2 regions of the Candidatus Symbiopectobacterium sp. NZEC135 genome follow, and region 1 is predicted to be linked to the other one. Evidence: predicted binding sites of a transcription regulator. Region 1 holds the regulator's gene; the other holds the start of a gene.
The links. The regulator PhoB, encoded in region 1, activates phosphate uptake and scavenging genes when phosphate is short. The targets are predictions, from matches to a motif close to CTGTCATAAAACTGNCNNAT.
Positions count from the first base shown of each region.

Region 1 (3,427 bases):
CCCCAACCCGCTGCCGCCCGTTTGACGTGAGCGTGCTTTATCCACACGATAAAAACGCTCGGTCAGGCGAGGAATATGCTCGGCGGCAATACCAGGGCCATTATCGCTGACCTGAAACTGCGCGCCCTGCGTGATTTTTTGCCAGCACACTTCAATGCGCGTGCCTTCCGGCGTGTGATTGACCGCATTGTACACCAGATTGGAAAAGGCGCTGTGCAACTGCTCTTCATTGCCGTAAACGCTCAGCCCATCGTTGATGCGGAACACAATTTCGTGACGATCCTGACTCAGCGTTTGCGCTTCACGTTGCAGTATGCGCAGCATCCGTGGCACATCGACTTTTTCCGCCAGATTGATCGGTGCTGCTGCTTCGATTTTCGATAACGTGAGCAGCTGTTTCACCAACCCATCCATGCGCCGCGTCTGTTCCTGCATGGTAGAGAGCGCTTTGCTGCGTAAGGCACCGTCCAGTGAATCGTCCTGCATCATCTCCAGGTAACCTTGCAGCACGGTGAGTGGCGTGCGTAATTCATGGCTGACGTTGGCGAAGAAATTACGCCGAGCCCCCTCCAACTGATGCATCTGGGTAATGTCACGCACCACCATCAATAATTGCCCTTCCGAGTACGGCATAACACGGAATTCGACATGGTGTGAATTGATCAGTTGCAGGGTCAGGGCGCGGGTGAAATCCTGCTGGCGCATGTATTGGGTGAACTCGGGATAGCGCAGCAAGTTGAGGATATTCTGGCCGTTATCTTCCGGCCAACGCAGGCTAAGTAAATGCTGCGACAGGCCGTTGCACCAGATAATGGTGCCCTCTTCGGTGGTGATCACCACACCATCAGGCAACGACTCGGCCCCGCTGCGAAAACGTTTGATCAGCAAGGCCAGTTCGCGCCGCCGCCGCCGATTGCGCAACTGCATTTGATACAGCCCGTAAAACAGCGGCTCCCAGCTCCAGCGCCCGGGCGGTGGCGTCATGCTGCGATCGACCCACAGCCAGTAGGAGAGTTTAAGCTGGTTGTAATAATTCCAGCCAAGCACCACCAGCACCGCCGCCAGCATAAACCAGGGCAGGTAGCCGAAAATCAGACCCAACAGCAGGGCTGGCAAGCAAAAAAAAGCCAGCTCCAATGCCAGCTTTTTCCACGAAAGACGTTCTAACACGTTAAAAATTCTCCGCTTTGGCGGTATTCAGCCACGATGTCGCGCACGCTATGGCTCACGCGCGCATCAATAACGCGTAGAAAAACGGTACCCCGTTCCCCGGACCGTTTGCACCATTTTATCGTGTCCGCTGGTTTCCAGCGCTTTGCGCAAGCGACGAATATGCACGTCCACAGTACGATCCTCAACATAAACGTTAGTTCCCCAAACGTTATTGAGCAACTGCTCGCGGCTGTATACACGCTCAGCGTGTGTCATAAAGAAATGCAGCAGCTTGAATTCGGTCGGCCCCATCTCCAGCGCGTGTTGTTCGGTGGTAACGCGATGCGACGTTGGGTCCAGACTCAACCCCCGCATTTCAATGACCTCTTCCACCGCCATGGGTGAAATACGGCGCATCACTGCCTTGATGCGCGCTACCAGCTCTTTGGGCGAAAACGGCTTGGTGATATAATCATCTGCCCCCACCTCAAGCCCACGCACGCGATCTTCCTCTTCGCCGCGCGCCGTCAACATCATGACGGGAATATCCCGCGTTAGCGCTTCGCGCTTCATGTGCTTGATAAACTGCAATCCCGAGCCACCTGGCAACATCCAGTCCAGCAGTACCAGATCCGGATAGGGTTCGGACAAACGCGTCACAGCGCTGTCATAATCTTCCGCTTCAACGGATTGATAGCCGTTTTGCTCTAATACGAAGCACACCATTTCACGAATCGGCGCTTCATCTTCTACGACCAGTATGCGTCTTGCCATTGTTCATCCTGCCGTTAGTCAGCGTATGAAACGCGTCAACAATAACGAAATCTCACGATTGCCCACGTTACCTATAAGGTGCCTGAGCGGCTTATCTTCTGTGGGCGAAAGCAGTATGCGTCAGTTTTATGACAGATTTATGAAAACCCAAACTGAAGGTAACACCCGATTTAACAGCTGTTTCCAAAATGTTCGCGGCGGTAACGACAGTCGCCGCCCTCACTGCGTATAATCGCCCTACAAGTAGATAGCACGTCTAACAGGAAACGCCATGCGTATCATTCACACCGCAGACTGGCATCTGGGCCAATATTTTTATACTAAAAGCCGCGCACCGGAGCATCAAGCGTTTCTCGACTGGCTTATCGTGCAGATAACCGAACATCAAGTCGATGCGCTGATTGTGGCCGGTGACATCTTTGATAACGGTTCACCGCCGAGCTATGCGCGCGAAATGCTCAACCGGTTTGTGGTGGCATTGCGCACCACCGGATGCCAATTGGTATTACTGGCAGGAAACCACGATGCGGTAGCAACCCTGAATGAATCGCGGGATCTGCTGGCGTGCCTCAATACCCGTGTTATCGCCAACGCCGCCGAAGATGTCACGCAGCAGGTCCTCACACTCAATACCCGTCAAGGCACGCCCGGCGCAATGCTGTGCGCCATTCCGTTTCTGCGCCCACGCGACATCCTGCGCAGCCTGGCGGGTCAATCCGGCGTGGAAAAACAGCTCGCCTTGCAAGACGCCATCAGCGAACACTACGCGCAGTGCTACCGGCACGCCTGCGATTTGCGCGACACGCTGGCATTGCCCCTGCCGATTATCGCCACCGGACACCTGACCACCGTGGGGGTTACCGCTTCGGAAGCGGTACGCGAGATCTACATCGGCTCGCTCGATGCTTTCCCGGTACAGGCCTTTCCGCCTGCCGATTATATCGCCCTTGGGCATATCCACCGCCCGCAGCGCGTGGGGCACAGTGAGCATATCCGCTACAGCGGCTCCCCGATTGCCCTGAGTTTTGATGAACTTGGCAGTGAGAAATCGGTCGCGTTGATCGACTTCACGCCAGACGTTCCCCCGGAAATAACGCTACTGCCCGTACCGGTGACGCAACCGATGCGTCTCATCAAAGGCAATCTGGCGGACATTGAGCAGCAGTTGCACAGCCTACCCGAACCCGAAGCGGGGCAGCGCGTCTGGCTGGACATTGAGATCGCCACCGATACCTACCTTAGCGATATGCAGCAACGTATCCAACAGTTAACGCACACATTGCCCGTCGACGTGTTGCTGTTACGGCGCAACCGTGAGCAGCGCTTGCAGGCCATTGCCCGCGAAAAGAAAGAAACGCTGGACGAATTATCCCCACAGGACGTTTTCGAACGCAAACTGGCGCTGACTGACATGGCGCAAGAACAGCAAGCACGACTGCGTCCGCTGTTCAATGAAATCGTCCGAGACGTCAGCGAAGGAGCGCCACAAGCATGAAAATCC
Region 1 covers NZ_JAGFPF010000005.1:86,158-89,584, reverse strand. Annotated here, with positions in the region: gene phoR (phosphate regulon sensor histidine kinase PhoR) at 1-1,170, opposite strand, end outside; gene phoB (phosphate response regulator transcription factor PhoB) at 1,237-1,926, opposite strand; gene sbcD (exonuclease subunit SbcD) at 2,198-3,421, shown strand; gene J5224_RS04870 (SbcC/MukB-like Walker B domain-containing protein) at 3,418-3,427, shown strand, end outside.

Region 2 (3,427 bases), on a different contig from region 1:
CGATGGATCTTGTTTTGTTCCGCCAGATCGTTAAGATCCCGGCGAATCGTTTGCGGGCTGACCGCAAAATGTTCTACCAACTCTTCGGTACTGACATATCCCTGCCGACGCACCAGTTCAATGATGGCGTCGTGCCGCTGTGTTTGCCTCACGTTGTTCCCCTAAAACAGATTTCCACTCAACCCTCTGGTTGAGACTTCTCTGTGCTGCTGGCAACGCTTACCCCGTAATGTTACCGGGTTGCGATCATGCTTTTTTCTGCTGCGTATCCCAAAAAGCCAGCACCAACCCAATAACCAGACCCACGACGTGCGCGGCATTAGCAATGCGTAGACCTAAAATATCGAAATATCCGGCGATCAACCACAACAATGCAAAGGCCATCAATCCGCGCTGCATGAACAGCGGGCCCGACGGCACGCGTTCACCGTATAGCCAGACGTAGCCCATCAAGGCGTACACCACACCAGACAGACCACCGAAATAGATGCCACTGAAGAAAGATTGTACCCAACCGCTGGCGACCGCAGAGAGCAGCGCCAAGGTCAGTAGCTTGCGCGTCCCCAAAATTTTCTCTACCGGTCCGCCGAGATACCACCACCACATCAGGTTAAACAAAATATGCAGCAAGGAGAAATGCAGGAAGGCATGGCTAAACCAGCGCCATAGCTGGCCTTGTTGTCCTGCATCCGGATAAGAGAGCCACATCATGGCACGATCGTTACCAAATATCGTCATCCACAAATAAACGACAATACAGGTAATCATCACGCCCAGCGTCAGTGGTCCGGCACGCTGCTGTAACGTCTGTAGATAAGAAAAACGCGCATAGCGCAAGGGCGAAGAGGTTGATCCCGCTTGCCAACTGGCCGCTTGATAACGCGGATGCATCGGATCCTGAATGAACACCTCAAGCGCCTGCTGTACTTCAGTCAACCGCGCCTCATCGTCCAGCCAAAGTTCCACTTCCTGCCCAGAGAAGCGTAACTCCAGTTGAATATTCTGCGTTTGCATATAGTCGACAAACGCCTGTGCCAAGCGTGGCTGAGATAAGGCTGTTAGGCGAATTGCCATCGTAATTTATCCGTTAGCAAATTGATTTGTCATAAAAATATCACATCGTTTTATTAAGAGGGTTGAAATATTGTTCTGATAAACCGTCGGTTTACCCTGATGCACGCGCCACCAACACCGCTGGCGCTGGCAATTCGTTATATATCTCCCCCACCCAACTTCCGTTTGCTTCCGTTTTGCCCATTATCCTATGACAATAGTCACTTTTTAACCATAGCCGCTCCTTTAGGCTCATATCCAGCAGCGAGGTGACCATGTTCCTGGAAGAAAGACGTAATCAAATTCTGGCCTATTTAACCAAACACGAACGCGCCAGTGTTGATTATCTGGCCACCGCATTTGCCGTGAGCAAAGAGACAATCCGCAGCGACCTGAACGAGTTGGCGCGTTTAAATCTGGTTCAGCGCTGCTACGGCGGTGCAACTATTGTGCGGCGCAGTTTGCAGTCTGAGTTGATTGCCCCACGCAGTGAAAATTTTGAAGTGCTGCTCAAGCGACTGGAAAAGCAGACCCGGCATCAAACCAGCAAACAGAAAGGAAACAAGATGAACGGCAAGGTGTGTATTTTAGGATCGTTCAATGTCGATATCGTCGCCAAAGTGGCGCGTTTTCCCAAAGGTGGCGAATCGATCATGGCGCAGGGCAGCGCCCTCGGCCCCGGCGGCAAAGGTGCCAATCAGGCGATGGCCGCCAGTCGGGCAGGTTCACAGGTCTATTTTGTCACCAAGGTAGGCACCGATCAGTTCAGCCAGTTTGCCTACGACCATTTGTCGTCATCGGATATTCACGCGTTCAAGCTGTATCAATCTGATACCGAGCCCACCGGCAACGCCATCATTTATGTCTCGCAGCAAAATGGCGAGAACATGATCGCTATTTATCCCGGGGCCAACCAGACCATCACCGATGATGAAGTCGCGGCTATCGCCCCGGAATTAACCACGTCAGACGTGCTGTTGGTGCAGTTGGAGAATAACTTTTCCGCCACCCTGAACGTTATCAAGCTGGCGCACGCGCTGGGCAAAAAAGTGATTCTCAATCCGGCGCCGTACTCCAGTGAGATTCTGCCCTATCTGGATTATCTGGATGTGATCACGCCCAACGAAACGGAAGCGTCACTGCTATCGGGTATCGACATTCATGACTTTGACAGCACCAAAGAAGCCGCGTTGAAAATCGCACGTATGGGTGCCAAGCGCGTCATCATTACCATGGGATCGCGCGGTGCGCTGCTGTATGACGGCCACCAGTTCCAACACATTCCGGCCTTTCCGGCGCTCGGCGTGGATACCACCGGCGCAGGAGATGCCTTTAACGGTGCCTTTGCCGCCGCACTGGCTAACGGACAAAGCATGGTGCAGGCCGCGACCTACGCCTCCGCCTTTGCTTCCCTGGCGGTCGAGCGGGAAGGTGCTTCAAACATGCCAGAACATCAACAGGTTATCGCGCGTTTATCACAACGTTAATGCCTGCGGGCTCGCGCCCGCACAGTCTGTATTCGGAGAAATAAAAAATGAAAAAAATCGATGGTATCGTCCCTGTCATGCTTACACCGTTCACCGAACAGAACGACGTAGACTATCCCGGCCTGGCCAACCTGATTGACTGGTATCTGGAAAACAAAGTCGATGCGCTGTTTGCCGTGTGCCAATCCAGTGAAATGCAATTCCTGACGCTGGAAGAACGCGTAGCCGTCGCCCGTTTCGTTGTCGACCATGTGAAAGGCCGCGTGCCGGTGATCGCTTCCGGCCACATCAGTGACGACCTCAATGCGCAAATCGAAGAGCTGTCTGCCATGGCACAAACCGGTATCGATGCGCTGGTGCTGGTGACTAACCACCTCGATCCGCAGAAAACCGGCAGCGACACCTTCTTCAGTACGCTGAACAGCCTGCTGGATGCGCTGCCGGAATCGCTGCCGCTGGGCCTGTATGAGTGCCCAGCGCCGTATCGCCGCCTGCTGAGTGACGAAGAGCTGACTTACTGTGCTAACACCGGCCGTTTCGTGGTATTGAAAGACGTAAGCTGCGATCTGGATACCGTAACCCGTCGCGTCAAGCTGGTGCAGGACACCCCGCTGAATATCATCAACGCCAATGCTGCCATTGCCTTCCCGGCGATGAAAGCGGGATCGCGCGGCTTTAGCGGCGTATTCACTAACTTCCACCCGGAACTGTACGTGTGGCTCTATCACCACCATCAGGAAAACCCGGCGCTGGCAGACGAACTGGCCGATTTCCTGTCACTGGCTGCCGTCACTGAAACGCTGGGTTATCCGAAAAACGCCAAGATTTACCATCAACGTCGCGGCACCTTTGACAGCATTCACTGCCGGGTCAACAAGGATGACGTG
Region 2 covers NZ_JAGFPF010000012.1:22,095-25,521, reverse strand. Annotated here, with positions in the region: gene J5224_RS09085 (DeoR/GlpR family transcriptional regulator) at 1-152, opposite strand, end outside; gene glpG (rhomboid family intramembrane serine protease GlpG) at 247-1,074, opposite strand; gene rbsK (ribokinase) at 1,329-2,540, shown strand; gene J5224_RS09070 (dihydrodipicolinate synthase family protein) at 2,588-3,427, shown strand, end outside.
Region 2: rbsK (ribokinase) is a predicted target of PhoB. The motif match lies at 1,101-1,120, and genes of this name have one in related genera.